DNA from 3 places in the Stenotrophomonas sp. STEN009 genome. Region 1 is predicted to be linked to each of the others. Evidence: predicted binding sites of a transcription regulator. Region 1 holds the regulator's gene; each other region holds the start of a gene.

Region 1 (5,406 bases):
GAGCGCCTGCGCGGCTGCCCGGTGCGGGCGACCGCCCTGGACCTGATGGACGAGTACGGATTCGATGCCGGGCTGGCCCGCGATGTGGCCATGCAGATACCGCTGGATACCGAAGCCCACCGGGGCCGCGGGCTGATGCTGGGCCTGATCTCGCGCAGGCTGCCGATCGCGCCGGTCGATCCGCTGGAAGAAGGCGGCGTGATCGCTCTGGTCGGTCCAACCGGGGCCGGCAAGACCACCACCATCGCCAAGCTCGCCTCGCGCTTCGCCGAGAAGCACGCGCCGCGCGATGTGGCCCTGGTCACCACCGACACACTGCGCATCGGTGCCCGCGAGCAGCTGTACGGCTATGGCCGCCAGCTCGGCATCGCGGTGCATGAAGCCAACAGCGGTACCGACCTGGACCAGCTGCTGGAGCGCCTGAAGGACTACAAGCTGGTGCTGATCGATACCGCCGGCCTGGGCCCGCGCGACCGCGCCCTGGCCGCCCAGCTGCAGTGGCTGCGTGCCGCCCGCCAGGTCCGCACCCTGCTGGTGTTGCCGGCCAATACCAGCTTCGGCGACATGGACGAGGTGGTGCGCCGCTTCGGCGCGGCCAACCTGCAGGGCCTGGTGCTTAGCAAGCTGGACGAGACCGGCCGCTTCGGCAACGCCCTGTCGGTCGCGGTGGACCACGCGCTGCCGATCACCTGGGTGACCGATGGCCAGGACGTTCCGGACGACCTGCACCGGGCCAGTGCGGCCAATCTTGTACTTCGCCTTGAAGATTTGCGCCGAGCGGCCGATATGCCCTGCAACCCGGAGTTGAACCATGCCGTCGCGTGAGTACGCCAAGCTGACCAAGACCTTCCCGCTGTCGGCCACCCGCAGCGAGCCGCTCGGCCCTGTGCGCACCATCGCCGTGACCGGCGGCAAGGGCGGCGTCGGCAAGACCAACGTCTCGGCCAACCTGGCCGTGGCGCTGGCCGGCATGGGCAAGCGCACGCTGCTGCTCGACGCCGACCTGGGCCTGGCCAACATCGACGTGATCCTGGGCCTGAATCCCACCCACACCCTGGCGGATCTGGTCGCCGGCCGCTGCTCGCTGGAAGACGTGATCGTCGAAGGTCCGAACGGCGTGCTGGTGGTGCCGGCCGCGTCCGGTCGGCGGCACATGGCCGAGCTGGCCCCGGCCGAGCACATCGGCCTGGTGAACGTGTTCTCCGAACTGGAACGCGAGCTGGACATCATGGTGGTGGACACCGCCGCCGGAATCACCGACGGCGTGCTGACCTTCTGCCAGGCCGCACAGGACACGGTTGTCGTGGTCTGCGACGAACCGGCCTCGATCACAGACGCCTACGCACTGATCAAGGTGCTGTCGCGCGAGCGCGGCGTGGACCGCATCCAGGTGGTGGCCAACATGGTGCGCGACCCCAACGAGGGCCGCGTGCTGTATGAAAAGCTGACCCGGGTCTGCGAGAAGTTCCTTGCCGATGTCTCGCTGAACTACCTGGGCTGCGTGCCGCAGGATGACTGGCTGCGCCTGTCGGTGCAGCGCCAGCAGCCGGTGGTGAAGGCCTATCCATCCAGCCCGGCGGCGCTGGCGATCACCGAGATCGCCCGTCGCACCGCCCGCTGGCAGGCCCCCACCGAGCCACGCGGTGGCGTTGAATTCTTCCTCGAGCGCATCCTCAAGCAACGCGGGGTGGCAGCATGAAAGGCGCGGCCCAGTACAGGGAAGTCCAGCGCTCGGCGGCGACCGAGGTCATCGCCCAGCACTCGGACCTGGTGCGGCGCATCGCCCATCACCTGGCCGCACGCCTGCCGGCCAGCGTCGAAGTGGACGACCTGATCCAGGCCGGCATGATGGGCCTGATCGAAGCCTCGCGCAGCTACGACGCCGACCAGGGTGCCTCGTTCGAGACCTATGCCTCGATCCGCATCCGCGGCTCGATGATCGACGAGATCCGCCGTGGCGACTGGGTACCGCGCTCGGTGCATCGGCGCGCCCGCGATGCTGCCGCCACCATCCGCCGCCTGGAGCAGACCACGGGCCGTGCAGCCAGTGCCACCGAGGTGGCGGCGGCCATGGACATGCCACTGCCCGAGTACCTGCGGCTGATGGAGGACGCCTCGCGCGGCCAGGTGCTGAGCCTGGAATCGCGCATCGAAGACCAGGGCGAACTGGACACCGTCGCCCAGGGCGGACCCACACCGCAGCAGGTCCTGGAACGTGGCGAATTCGGCCGCGAACTGGGCAAGGCCATCGGCCATCTGCCCGAACGCGAACAGCTGGTGCTCTCGCTGTACTACGAGCAGGAGCTGAACCTGAAGGAGATCGGCGCGGTGCTCGGCGTGAGCGAATCGCGCGTCTGCCAGATCCACGGCCAGGCCGTGCTGCGCCTGCGCGGCCGGCTGAAGATCTTCGAGGCCGCGGATGCCGGGCTTGAAGAATGAACATGCCCGCGGCGGCCACGGCCAGCGCGGGCGACTGAACAACAAAGGAACTCCGCTTTGAACAAGAACATGCGCATCCTGATCGTCGACGACTTCTCGACCATGCGTCGCATCGTCAAGAATCTGCTGGGCGATCTGGGCTTCACCAACACCGCCGAAGCCGAGGACGGGCATGCCGCACTGTCGATGCTGCAGAGCCAGCCATTCGACTTCGTGGTCACCGACTGGAACATGCCGGTGATGACCGGCATCGAACTGCTCAAGGCGATCCGCGCCGATGCCAAGCTCAAGACCCTGCCGGTCCTGATGGTCACCGCCGAGGCCAAGCGCGAGCAGATCATCGAAGCGGCGCAGAGCGGCGTGAACGGCTACATCATCAAGCCGTTCACCGCGCAGACGCTGGAAGAGAAACTGGGCAAGATCTTCGAACGCCTGGCGGCCAGCGCCTGATGGACGCCACGGTCGACAAGAACGCCCTCGCCCTGCGCCTGCAGGAAGCCCTCGACGCGCTCGAATCCGGCGACGAGAGCGCCTGGCGCCAGCGCATCGATGCCCTGGTGGCCGCACGCACGCAGCCGATGATGAGCGGCCTGTCACGGCTGGCCCGCGAACTGGGCCAGGCCCTGGGCGAACTGCCGACCGTCCCCAGCGAGGCGGGCGAGCTGGACGACGCCTGCGCGCGCCTGGACCATGTGGTGGCGATGACCGAACAGGCCACGCACCGCACCCTGGACCTGGCCGAAGAGTGCCGCAGCCTCACCGAACAGCTGCGCGCCGAAGGCCTGCAGCCGGGGCAGGATGCGCAGCTGGAACGCATCCGCCACAACCTGACCGAGATTGCCCTGACCCAGAGCTATCAGGACCTGACCGGACAGATCATCCGTCGCGTGGTCGGCATCGTCCGCCGCGTGCACGAAGGCTTTGGCGCGCTGGGCCTGCCACCGGAGCAGCATCGCACCGATCCGGCGCTGGCCGGACCGGCACTGAAGGGACTGGACCGCCACGCGGTCTCTCAGAACGACGCCGACGACCTGTTGTCGGACCTGGGACTGTAAGCATGAGCGCGGTATCCGACGACATCACCGCCGATTTCATCATCGAGGCACAGGAAATCCTGGATCGCCTCGGCGAACAGCTGGTGTCGCTGGAACAGGCGCCGCAGGACGCCGACCAGCTCAACGCCGTGTTCCGTGGCTATCACACGCTCAAGGGCGGCGCCGGCTTCCTCGGCATCACCGCCATGGTCGAGCTGTGCCATGCCGCCGAAGAGGCACTGGGCGCCGTCCGCGCTGGCCAGGCGGTGCTGCAGCCGCATCACTTCGATGCCGCACAGCAATCACTGGACTACCTGCAATCGATGCTGGATGCCGTGTCTTCCGGCAACGAACCCGGCTATGCCCCGCCGGACCTGATCGCCCAGTTCGACGTGCACGGCGCTGCTGCGCCGGCCGCCGCCGCTCCCGCAGCGGCCGCGCCCGCTGCCGGTGACCTGATCACCGACGACGAGTTCGAGGCCCTGCTCGATCAGCTGCACGGCAGCAACGCCCCCACCGCGGTGGCGACGCCTACCAAGGCCGACGATGGCCTGATCAGCGAGGATGAGTTCGAAGCCCTGCTGGACCAGCTGCACGGCGGCGCCGCCCCGGGCGCGAAACCCGTGGCTGCTCCGCCTGCGCCTGCACTGCCCGCACCGCGCCCCGCGGCCGCCGCTGCCAAGCCCGCGGCCAACAAGCCGGTGGCCGAGGCGGAGCACACCGTGCGCGTGGATACCAAGCGGCTGGATGCGATCGTCAACCTGATCGGCGAGCTGGTGCTGTCGCGCAACCGTCTCAAGACCCTGCGTGCGCGCCTGCGCGACGAGGAACTGGACCGCGCCGTGTCGACCCTGGACATCGCCACCGCGCGCCTGCAGTCGGCAGTGATGCGCACGCGCATGCAACCGGTCGGCAAGGTGTTCTCGCGCTTCCCCAAGGTCGCCCGCGATGTCGCCCGCTCGCTGAAGAAGGAAGTGGACCTGGAGCTGGTCGGCGCCGAAACCGAGCTTGACCGCAACCTGGTCGAGGCCCTGGCCGACCCGCTGGTGCACCTGGTCCGCAACGCCATCGACCATGGTGTGGAGATGCCCGATCTGCGCGAAGCACAGGGCAAGCCACGCATGGGTCACGTGCGTCTGTCGGCCCAGCAGGAAGGCGACTACGTCAGCATCGAGGTGCAGGACGATGGCGCCGGCATCGATCCGGAAAAACTGCGCGCGAAAGCACGCGAAAAGGGCTTGATCGACCCGGAGGCGGCGGCCCGGCTGAGCAGCGAGGAATGTCTGCACCTGGTGTTCCTGCCCGGCTTCTCCACCAAGCAGCAGGTGACCGACATCTCCGGCCGCGGCGTCGGCATGGATGTGGTGCAGTCGCGCATCCGCGAGCTCAGTGGGCAGATCCAGATCCAGTCGGAACTGGGCCGGGGCAGCCGCTTCCTGATCCGCGTGCCGCTGACCCTGGCGATCCTGCCAACCCTGCTGGTGCAGGCCGGCGAGGACGTCTATGCGCTGCCGCTGGCGCGCGTGATGGAAGTGCTGCATGCACCGCGCACCTCGCTGGGCTGGTTCGATGGCCGGGCGGTGCTGGATCGTCGCTCGCACACCCTGCCGCTGGTCGATCTGCGCCAGTGGCTGGATGTGACGCCCGCCGCCTCGGCGCTGCTCACCATCGTGGTGCTGCAGGCCGGCGAGGCGCGCTTCGGCCTGGTCGTGGACCAGGTCCGTGGGCGCGAGGAAGTGGTCATCAAGCCATTGCCGAAGGCCCTGCGCGGCCTGCGCGGCTACGCCGGTGCGACGCTGATCGGTGATGGCCGGATGGCCCTCATCCTCGACGTGGATGGCCTGCGATGACGCTCGCCGGGGGGGGGGCGGGGGGGGCGCCCCCCGCCCCCCCTCTCCCCCCCCCCCGCGGGGGCGCGGCCCCCCCCCCCGGG
Region 2 (5,406 bases), on a different contig from region 1:
TTGGTGGCATCGAACGGCTGCACCGTCGGTTCCTTGGCGTTGGCCGGCAGGGTGAAACCAACCTTTACATCGCTGGTCTGCCGGGGCGGGCTGTCGGTGGTCAGCAGCTGCAGGTCGATCATGCGACCGGCGTCGAAGTTGGTGCCGTCGGCGTTGGGCGCGAACACCTGCAGGCGCGCGCCCTGCGGGTTGGTCACGTAGCCTGCGGCATCGGTCTGGAAGTTGCCGGCACGCGAGTACACCCGCTGGCCGTTCATGTTCATGGTGAAGAAGCCCTCACCGGAAATCGCCATGTCCAGGCTGCGGCCGGTCTGCTCGTTGTTGCCCTGGATGAACTGCTGGGCCACGTTGGAGACGCGCACGCCCGAGCCGACCGCGTTCTTCGACAGGCCGTAGCTGGTGGCGGCGAACAGGTCGGCGAACTCGGCGCGCGACTGCTTGAAGCCGGTGGTGTTGACGTTGGCGACGTTGTTGGCGGTGACGCTCAGGTCGGAGTTGGCGGCATTGATGCCGGACAGCGAGACATTGAAGCCCATGGGATGCTCCTGGTAGATGCGGGTAGGCGGCTCAGCTGACGCGGAGCACGTAGTCGATCGGGGCCGTGCCCAGGCCCTTGAGGTTCAGGTACAGGCCATCGGAACCGACGGTCACGCTTTCCACCGGTGCCTGCACATAGGTGGACAGCTTGGTGCTCTTGCCAGCGGTATCGACATGGTTGGCGACCACGCTGTACTTGCCCGGCTCCATGCGGTTGCCGGCGGCATCCTTGCCATCCCACTGGAATGCGGTTTCGCCCGCGGCCTTGGCCTCGACGCTGATCGAGGTGACCTTGGCGCCGTTGGCATCGGTGATGTCCACGGTGATGATGCCGGCGCCGGGCGCGGCCACCGTGCCCTCGACGCTGCCTTCGTTCTCCAGCACCAGCTTCTCGGACGGCACCAGCACCTGGTGCCCCACCAGCGCGGCGCCACGCAGCACCTGGTCGCTGGCCATCGACTGCTGGAAGCCCTGCACCGTGGTGTTCAGATCGGTGATGCCCTGCACGGTCGACATCTGCGCCATCTGCGCGACCATCTGCGTGTTGTCCATGGGCTTGAGCGGGTCCTGGTGCTGCAGCTGCTCGGTCATCAGGCGCAGGAAGTCGGCCTGGTCCAGGGTGTTCTTCTTCTTGGTGGCGTTGCTGTTGGGAGCATTCAGGCCCAGTGCGGAGTAGACGTCCTGGCTGGTCTGGTTGTTGACGGCGGTGGTCATGGCGGTATCCGGTACTGCGGGCCTCAGCGGCCCATGGTCAGGGTGGCCAGGGCCAGTTCCTTGGCGGTGGTCAACATCTCCACGCCGGCCTGGTAGTTGCGCGAGGTCGAGATCAGATTGACCATCTGCGCGACAGGATCGACGTCGGGCTGGTAGATGTAACCGTCGGCGTCGGCGAGTGGGTGGCCGGGCTCGTAGCGCTTGATCGGCGCCGCCTCGCTGCGGGTGATTTCCTTCACCTGCACCGAGGTGATGTTCGGGTCGTCCTTGCTCGTGACCGCCTGGAAGATCGGCTCCAGCGGCTTGTAGACGGCCTCGGCCGAGCCGGCAACGGTGTCGGCGTTGGACAGGTTGGAGGCGATGGTGCTCATGCGCACCGACTGCGCCTGCAGCGCGGAGCCGGCGATGTCGAAGATCGGCAGGTTGCTCATGGCTTATTGCCCCGTGATCGCGGTCAGCATGGAACGGACCTTGCTCTCGACGAAGCTGAGCGATGCGCGGTACTCCAGCGCGGCGCGACCGTAGGCGGCGCGCTCTGCATCCGGATCGACGGTATTGCCGTCAAGGCTGGGCTGGACACCCTCGCGCGCGATCTGGAACGGATTCAGACCGTTGTTGATCGCATAGTGCTGCTCGTGGGTGGTGGCCATCAGGCCGTTGCCATCCTGTCCCTGTGCGCTGCGCAGGGCGGCGTCGAAGTCCAGGTCCTGGGCCTTGTAGCCGGGGGTATCGGCATTGCCGAGATTGCTGGCGATCAGCTTCATCCGCTGTTCGCGCAACGGCATGGCCTGGGCATGTACGCCCAGGTAGTCGGTAATCAGGTTGCGCACGATGCACTCCCACGGGAACGTTGCCCGGGAAGCTGCAAGCGGTGTGCCAAAAGGTCGTGGGCGGGGCGCCGCTACGCTCGCCGGGCACGGCCCGGCGGGGAAGCCCGGCGGCCTCAGGCCGCCATCGCCACCTTGCGCAGGCGGTCCAGCACGAAATCGGCCAGCTCGTGCGGGGAGTACTTGGCGACGAAGGCATTGGCGCCCACGCGCTCGACCATCGCGTTGTTGAATACGCCCGACAGCGAGGTGTGCAGCAGCACGTACAGCCCCGCCAGCCCCGGATGGCGCCGGATTTCCGTCGTCAGCGTGTAGCCGTCCATCGCCGGCATCTCGATATCGGAGATGACCATGGCGTAGCGGTCGGCGGGATTCTCGCCCGAGGCGTGGATCTGCAGCAGGTGGTCCAGCGCCTGCCGGCCATCGGAGAGCAGGGTGGCGCCGACCCCCAGCTGGTCCAGCACGCTGCGGATCTGCTGGCGTGCCACCCGCGAGTCGTCCACCACCAGCACCTGCAGCTGCGGGCCGTCGGCGGGCATGGCCATCTGTGGATCGAGCACGGCCTCGCCCCGGATCTGCGCGATGTCGGCCAGCACGCTTTCCACGTCGATCACCTGGATCAGCTCGCCCTGGAAGCGGGTGACCGCCGTCAGATAGCTCGATTCAGCGCCCAGTTCCGGTGGCGGATGGATGTCCTCCACCGCGATGTTGACGATGCGCTCCACGCCGCTGACCAGGAAGCCCTGGATCGAGCGGTTGAATTCAGTGACGACCAGGTAGCCGGGCGAGGTATCGGCATCCGGCTCGCGCTCGGGATGGCCGATCGCCAGGCCCAGGTCCAGGACCGGCACCGAGCGTCCGCGCACATCGGCCACGCCGGCGAACTGCCCGGGCAGGCCGGGCACCTGGAACAGCTCCGGGCGCCGCAGCACTTCCTGCACCTTGAATACATTGACGCCAAAAAGCTGACGTCCGCCGAGGCGGAACAGCAGCAGCGCCAGTCGGTTGTGGCCGGCCAGGCGGGTCCGCTGGTCGATCCGGTTGAGCAGGTCATGGGACATGGCTGCTGTATCGGCGTGCGGCGGCGGGAACTTGAGGGTCCGATCCAGCGGCGCCGAGTGTTGCGCCGCGCATCGCACTGGCACGCCGCTTGCACGCGTCCGGGCCAGGTCCCATCGACAGGAGGCGCCATGCGCCCGATCTCCTCCATCCTGGCAGTCGCACTGGCCGTTGCCTCGCCCTGGGCAGTGGCCGCCGACTGGCAGCCGGTGGCCAGCATCCGTGCGGCGGCGTTGTCGAGCCTGCCCGCCGGCAGCGAAGGCGAGGCCCAGGTGGCTGACGCGCTGCGTCTTCCCCGGTGCGGGGGAGCGCTGCAGGTGCAGCCGACAGCGAACACCACGGTCGAGGTCAGCTGCCCCGATGCGGGCGGCTGGCGCCTGTTCGTACCGGTGAAGGTGCGGCGCAACCAGACGGTGCTGGTGCTTGCACGCGGCATCGCTGCTGGAGAAACGCTGACGGCTGCCGATATCAGTACCGCCCAGCGCGATGCTGCACGCATTGCCGGGGCCGTGCTGGCCGATCCCAATGCAGCGATCGGCCGCATCGCCCGGCGTCCGCTGCAGGCTGGAACGCTGCTGTCGAGCAACGACCTGGTCACCCAGCGTCTCATCAAGCGCGGAGACAATGTGGCGCTGGTGTCACGGCGCGGCTCGGTCGAGGTGCGCATCGCGGGCCGGGCGATGGGCGATGCCGGCGAGAACGAACGCATCTCGGTGGAGAACCTCTCCTCGCGGCGCATCGTGCAGGGCACGGTGGATGCCCGTGGTGACGTAATCGTGGCGCGTTGAATTCCCGCAAGATTTCCCTAAAGATCACGGCCCTGCGGCCGTTATCCCTTGTGAACGGCAACTCCAGGACACCCCATGAGCCAGAAAATCGACGGCAACCTGCAGGTCCCCCAGGCACTGCGCAGCGTGACGAACCCGGCCAGCAAGCCCGGCGTCAGCAGCGACTCGCCGGCGCGTCCGGTGGAGGCGGCCGACAGCCTGCGCCTGACCGGCGAGGCCACCAATCTGCAGGCCATCGAACGCGAACTGACCACGGCGCCGGCGATCGACGCCCAGCGCGTGGCCGCCGTGCGCGAATCGCTGCAGAACGGCACCTATACGATCAATCCGGACGCGATCGCTTCGCGCATGCTTGAGCTGGACCAGCAGCTGCACGGATGACCGCGGCGATGAGCGAGCCGTTGCAGCGCCTGGCGCTGGCCCTGGACGTCGAACGCCAGGCCCTGGTCGAGCATGACGTGCACGCATTGATCCGCGCCACCGGCGCCAAGCTGGAGGCGCTGCGTGCGCTGGAAGGCGCACCGCCGGTGGGCGAGGGCGAACAGCTGCAGGAGCTGGCCGAGCGCAATCGCGCCAACGGCGTGCTGCTGTCGCGCAGGCGCCGCGAAGTGAACTGGGCGCTGCGCCAGCTGGGCCGCAGCGAAGAGGCCTCGGCCTACGATGCCAAGGGGCAGGCCCACGCAGTCACCGCTGGCCGTCCTCTGGCGGTGGCCTGACGCAACTTCGCGCGGACCTCCCGGCTCGCAGGCTGTCGCCTGCGGCACGACCGCGTATATTGGGCGCCTGTTCGAATGCCCCTGAGCCGCCGTGTCCGCTGCCAACGTCCTGGTTACCGCCCCCCTTCCACCACAGCCGGTGCTGCAGGCGTTGCTTGAACGCCTGCGCGAGGGCCTGCTGCTGTTCACCGAAGACGGTCAGGTCGCCTTGGCCAATCCGGCCGCGCAGAACCTGCTGGCCAGCGACGAAGGCCTTCTGCCGGCACCACAGCGCCTGCGTCAGCTGCTGCCGCCGGACGCGCTGGAGCACGCCCGCCAGAACGGTCACTGGAACGGCAGCCTGCCGCTGGGCGAGGGCGTGGTCATCGCGCATCTGTACCATCACGGTCCGCCCGGGCAGGGCCACTACCTGGCACTGTTCCGCCACATCGAGGGCCAGGAAGACTACGAGCGCGAGCTGCAGCAGCGCCATGCCGAACTGCGCCAGGCCTACCTTCGACTGAACGGCACGCAGGAAAAGCTGCTGCAGTCGGAGAAGATGGCGTCCATCGGCCAGCTTGCCGCCGGCGTCGCGCACGAGATCAACAACCCGATCGGCTACGTGCACTCCAATCTCGGCAGCCTGCAGGAGTACCTGCGCAGCCTGTTCACCGTGATCGAGGCCTACGAGCGCGCCCTGCGTGCGCCCGACCCGAAGGCGCTCATCCCGGAGATCGACGACATCCGTGACCGGCTGGACATCGACTTCATCAGCCGCGATCTGCC
Region 3 (5,406 bases), on a different contig from region 1:
CCGGGTCGGTGCGGTACACCGCGCGGGGGCGATAGAAACCATCCGGATCCAGGCGCCACTCATAGTAGGTGTCACCGAACACGCGCGCTGCCGTCAGGTCGGCACCGAAGGCCACGCCATGCATGCCGGTGCCGTCGCGGTTGGCGCCGATGGTGCCCAGCACGTGGGTGCCATGATCGGCGTAGCTGAAGCCGTAGGGCAGGCCGGCCGCGATCAGGCGACCGGCGAGCGCCGCCGGCACCCCGGCACCGAGGCCGTAATAGTTGTAGCCGGGTTGTTCGCCGCGGGTCTGCGAGCAGGCCCCTTCGCCGGCGACGATCCCCGCCGTCGCGCAGTCCGGGCCGATGGTGATGCTGGTGGTGTTGCGGCCGGCGAATTCCGGGTGGGCCAGCGCCGAGCCGGAATCGAACAGCGCCAGGCGTACACCCTGGCCGGTCAGGCCGCGGGCATAGGCATGGTCGGCCCCCATCGCGGCCAGGCCCCAGTCGGCATTGAACTCGTCGCTGTGCCAACTGGCGGCGTCGCCCGCATTGCCCAGGACCGGGGTGGACGTGGCCTGCGCCGAAGCACCGACGGTTGCGTCCGTCTGTGCACCGCCTGGCTGGGCCCACGCCGCCTGCAGCTGGCGCTGCTGTTGCCAGGCATCGAGTGAATCGGAGGCCATCGCCGGCAGGGCGGCTGCCAGTAGCAGGGAGCTGGCCACCGCGAGTGCCAGCGGGCGTTGCAAGGGGGAACGGGAGCGGGACGAACGGCCATGCAGCGGGTGATTCATCAGGCAAACTTCCTTGATTGACGGTCTACCCAGCCGCTAACTGTCCTGGATGCGTTTCACCCCCAGCGACGTGACGGGAATTTTGTTAACGCGCTAATGTTTCGTGACGAAAGCCACACTTTTCGCACCCTGCCGCATCAGTCTGTACACGCGTCCCTGAAGATTGACGGTGTGCCGGCCGGTCGCGCAGTTTCGTTTTTGCCCCTCATTGAACAGGAACGTCATGACTGTCAGACGCATCGTCGCCAACATCGCCACGCCCGATCCGGCGCGCGCCGCCGCGTTCTACGGTGGCATCCTCGGCATGCCGGTGGTGATGGATCATGGCTGGATCGTCACCTGCGCCGGGCAGGACACTGCACCTGCGCAGCTCAGTTTCGCCAGCGAGGGCGGATCGGGTACGCCGGTGCCGGACCTGTCGATCGAGGTGGACGATCTGGATGACGTTCTGCAACGGATCCGCAGCGCTGGCATCGACGTCGTGTATGGCCCTGTCGAGGAGCCATGGGGCGTGCGCCGGTTCTACGTGCGGGACCCGTTCGGGCGCCTGCTGAACCTCCTCAGCCACGGCTGAGGCGCGTCGCTCAGTCCTGCTGACCCGGTTCGTCGCGGCCCTGTGGACCTTGATCGGACTGCTGGCGCTGCTGTTGTGCGCGGGCGTGGCGTGCATGCCCGCCTTCGCGACCGATCGCGGCCATGTGCTGGCGATCGCGGCTGATGGCTTCGCCTCCTTTGCGGCCGGCAATGCGCGCCTCGGCGGGACTGAATTCATGGGCGTTGCCGGAGGCATGGGCGGCGCGCCCACCCTTGGCGGCGATCGCGCGCTGCATGCGCTGGTCCATCGACGCGAACCCGCGGTTGCTGCTGGCCATAGGGGATCTCTCTCGGCGTGGCGGAGCCTCATGCTTGCGGACGGCAGGCTAACGGTACGTCCGCAGATGGCGCGTGGTCTTCACGTTCTGCCTGCCTGTCGTTGACGCTGCACTTGCGCAGCGCCGCTATCGCCCTGGACACAGGCCACGCCTAGAATCGGTTCATCCCGGTAGCTCCCGGGCGCTGTTGAGTGAATGGACTCAATGAAGATTCTGTTGACCGGAAGTTCCGGGCGGATCGGGCGCGCGATCTTCGGCGCGTTGGCGGCCACCCATGAAGTCATCGGGCTGGATCGCAGCCCGTTCGCCACCACACGCATCATTGCCGATGTCACCAACACGAAGGCACTGGAGCGTGCCGTGCGCGGCGTGGATGCGGTGATCCACACCGCTGCGCTGCATGCACCGCATGTCGGGCTGGTGCCGGACACGGTGTTCCAGCAGATCAACGTGGAGGCGACCGCGCAGCTGCTGCGGCTGGCGCGTGACGCCGGCGTCGGACGCTTCGTGTTGACCAGCACCACCGCCCTGTATGGCCATGCCGTGGTGGCAGGCGGTTGTCGCTGGATCGACGAAGACACTGAACCCCTGCCCAGGACCATCTACCACCGCACCAAGCTGCAGGCCGAGGCGCTGGCCGAAGCCGCGGCATCGGAGGCATTCGCCGTGCGCGTGCTGCGCATGGGCCGCTGCTTCCCCGAGCCTCCCGAGCGCATGGCGATGTTCCGCCTGCACCGGGGCCTGGATGCACGCGATGTGGCCAGCGCGCATGCCGCGCTGCTGCACAACGGGGGCGCACCGTTCCAGCGCTACATCGCCTGCGCGCCGACCCCCTTCCGGCGCGAGGACTGTCTGGAACTGGCCACCCAGCCACGCCGGGTGCTGGCGCGGCGCGCACCGCAGCTGCTGGCCGAGTTCGAGCGCCGCGGCTGGCCACTGCCGCTGAGCATCGACCGCGTGTACGACGGCAGCCGTGCGGTTGCGGTGCTGGGCTGGCAGCCGCGCTACGGTCCGGACGATGTACTGCAGCAGTACGCGGCAGGCAGCATCGAAGTGCTGCCACGCACGCAGTGGTTGAAGGACCGGGTGGTCGAGTAGGTTCGCCGCACGTATGAGCCATCCCAAACTGAGTGCATTCAGCTTGACGCAGGGCAACGGCTCAACCCCGCCGCGGAACGGCCGCTAACCCGGTGCGCCCTTGCGGTGCCGGGCATCGCCCGGCTCAGACAGGTCGCCGCGCGAGGGATCGCGCACCAGCGCGGCGCCAACGCGGTGCCGGATGTCCTGACCTGCCTTGCGGACCCTCCCATGCCGTCTTCCCGCTCCGCCGCTGCCCGTCGTCCGGGCAGCATCGCCCACAAGCTGATGCTGGGCACCGCCGCCATCGCGCTGTTGTGCTTCGGCCTGACCGCCTTTCTGATCTACCGCCAGGCCAGTGCCAGCCTGATCAACGCGTCGCGGCAGACCATGGCCAGCGAGGCGCATGCCGAAGCGCGCCAGGTTGCGGCCGATCTGGGCACCGCCTTCGCCAGCAACGATGCCATGGTCGAGGCCGTCCTGGCCCAGCGCGCGCGGGGCGACCAGCCTGATCGTGCCAGCCTGGCGGCCGTGCTCGGCGAACAGCTGCGCGCGCACCCGGAGTGGCTGGGCAAGAGCACCATGTGGGAGGCCGATGCCTTCGATGGCAAGGACGCGGAGTTCGTCAACAGCGAGGCCCATGACGCCACCGGTCGCTACATGAGCTACTGGGCCTGGCAGGATGGCAAACCGCAGCAGTCGGTGATGACCGACTACACCGACACCGCCAGCGGTTCCGGTGACTGGTACATGGGGCCGAGCCGCGACAAGCTGCCCAAGGTGAGCGAGCCCTATGCCTATGAGATCGCCGGCCAGAAGGTGCTGATGAGCACCCTGAGCACGCCCATCGTGGAGAACGGCACGTTCCTCGGCGTGTTCACCGTCGATTTCTCGCTGGCGGCGCTGCAGAAGCATCTGGCGACGCTTGCGCCGATGGGAGCAGGCCGCGTTGAACTGCTTTCGCCCAAGGGCGTAGTCCTGGCTTCGGCCGACGCCGCCGAGATCGGCAAGCCGCGCACCGATGCCTTCACCCGCGACATGCTGGCCGGAATCGCGGCCGACAGGACCGTCGAAGCGTTCGAGCCGGATGCCGCCGGCAATGTGCGCCTGTACGTGCCACTGCGGGTTGGCGATGCCCCGCAGCGCTTCGCGCTGGGTGTGGTGGTGCCGCATGCCATTATCGTGGCCGAGGCTCGCCAGCTGCTGTGGCTGACGCTGCTGGTCGGCGTGCTGGCCGCGCTGACATTGAGCGCCGGTGTCTACCTGCTGCTGCGTCACCTGGCGATCCGGCCGCTGGCGCAGGCGGTACGCATTGCAGGTGACGTGGCGGCGGGCAAGCTGGACACCGCGCTGCCGGCGCGCGGCAACGATGAGGTCGGGCGCCTGCTCGAGGCGATGCAGGGCATGCGGGGACAGCTGCAGGCGGTGATGGCGGCGCAGGCGGAGATGGCACGCCGCCATGATGCGGGCGAGCTCAGTTACCGGATGGACGCGGCGGCCTTCCCGGGGGAGTACGGTCGCATGGTGGCCGACAGCAATCAGCTGGTGGCGTCCAGCAATGCGGTCACCCAGCGGCTGGTGGACGTGATGCAGCGCTACGCGGTGGGCGATCTGAGCGTGGACATGGAGCCGCTGCCGGGCGAGAAGGCGGTGTTCACCGCCGCCATGGCCACCACCAAGAGCAACCTTGCGGCGATCAACGAGCAGATCCAGCAGCTGGCCGCCGCTGCTGCCGCCGGCGACTTTGCCGTGCGTGGTGACAGTGAGCGGTTCGAGCACGATTTCCGCCGCATGGTGACCACGCTGAACGCGATGATGCAGGCCAGCGACCACAACCTCGCGGCGCTTTCCACGCTGCTGCGCGCCATCGCCGCCGGCGACCTCAGTGCACGCATGCAGGGCGACTTCCATGGTGTGTTCGCGGTGATGCGCGACGATGCCAACAGCACCGCGCAACAGCTGACCCATATCGTCGGCCAGATCCAGCAGTCAGCGGCGAGCATCCGCCTGGCGGCCGGCGAGATCGCCGCTGGCAACAGCGATCTGTCGCGTCGCACAGAACTGCAGGCGGCCAACCTGGAAGAAACGGCAGCGTCGATGGAGGAGTTGACCTCCACCGTGCGCCAGAATGCCGATCATGCCCTGCAGGCGAACACGTTGGCCGCATCGGCGGCGGACGTGGCCAGCGAAGGCGGAAAGGTGGTCGGCCAGGTGGTACAGACCATGCAGCAGATCGAAACCTCATCGCAGCGCATCGCCGAGATCATCTCGGTGATCGACGGCATCGCCTTCCAGACCAACATCCTGGCCCTGAACGCCGCCGTTGAGGCCGCGCGTGCGGGCGAGCAGGGACGCGGCTTCGCCGTGGTGGCCAGCGAAGTGCGTGCGCTGGCCCAGCGCTCGGCCGCAGCGGCGAAGGAAATCAAGGGACTGATCGACGCATCGGTGGCCCAGGTCGGCAGCGGTGCGCAGCTGGTGCACCGCGCAGGCAACACCATGCAGGAGATCGTCGGCCAGGTCGGGCGGGTCAACGAGATCATGGCCGAGATCTCGGCCGCCTCGCGCGAGCAGTCGGCCGGCATCGAGCAGGTCAACCAGACCGTGGTGCAGATGGATGAAACCACCCAGCAGAATGCGGCACTGGTGGAAGAGGCCAGTGCTGCCGCGCGCGCGATGGAAGAGCAG

Evidence for each region. Region 1 encodes FliA, which starts transcription of late flagellar genes. Its sites were predicted from a motif close to TAAAGTTTNNCNNNCNNNGGCCGATAA; they were not measured.
Region 2: ACVOMM_RS15975 (chemotaxis protein) is a predicted target of FliA. The motif match lies at 3,147-3,173, and genes of this name have one in related genera.
Region 3: ACVOMM_RS05685 (methyl-accepting chemotaxis protein) is a predicted target of FliA. The motif match lies at 2,804-2,830, and genes of this name have one in related genera.

Annotation. Positions count from the first base shown of each region.
Region 1 covers NZ_JBRRES010000025.1:27,699-33,104, forward strand. The annotation lists gene flhF (flagellar biosynthesis GTPase FlhF) at 1-825, shown strand, start outside; gene ACVOMM_RS12665 (MinD/ParA family ATP-binding protein) at 812-1,699, shown strand; gene ACVOMM_RS12670 (RNA polymerase sigma factor FliA) at 1,696-2,439, shown strand; gene cheY (chemotaxis response regulator CheY) at 2,497-2,889, shown strand; gene ACVOMM_RS12680 (protein phosphatase CheZ) at 2,889-3,494, shown strand; gene ACVOMM_RS12685 (chemotaxis protein CheA) at 3,497-5,323, shown strand.
Region 2 covers NZ_JBRRES010000039.1:18,718-24,123, reverse strand. The annotation lists gene flgE (flagellar hook protein FlgE) at 1-536, opposite strand, end outside; gene ACVOMM_RS15990 (flagellar hook assembly protein FlgD) at 568-1,251, opposite strand; gene flgC (flagellar basal body rod protein FlgC) at 1,275-1,682, opposite strand; gene flgB (flagellar basal body rod protein FlgB) at 1,686-2,081, opposite strand; gene ACVOMM_RS15975 (chemotaxis protein) at 2,195-3,139, opposite strand; gene flgA (flagellar basal body P-ring formation chaperone FlgA) at 3,269-3,925, shown strand; gene flgM (flagellar biosynthesis anti-sigma factor FlgM) at 4,001-4,306, shown strand; gene ACVOMM_RS15960 (flagella protein) at 4,303-4,641, shown strand; gene ACVOMM_RS15955 (ATP-binding protein) at 4,733-5,406, shown strand, end outside.
Region 3 covers NZ_JBRRES010000008.1:56,201-61,606, forward strand. The annotation lists gene ACVOMM_RS05665 (autotransporter domain-containing protein) at 1-772, opposite strand, end outside; gene ACVOMM_RS05670 (VOC family protein) at 996-1,346, shown strand; gene ACVOMM_RS05675 (hypothetical protein) at 1,357-1,644, opposite strand; gene ACVOMM_RS05680 (NAD-dependent epimerase/dehydratase family protein) at 1,849-2,742, shown strand; gene ACVOMM_RS05685 (methyl-accepting chemotaxis protein) at 2,953-5,406, shown strand, end outside.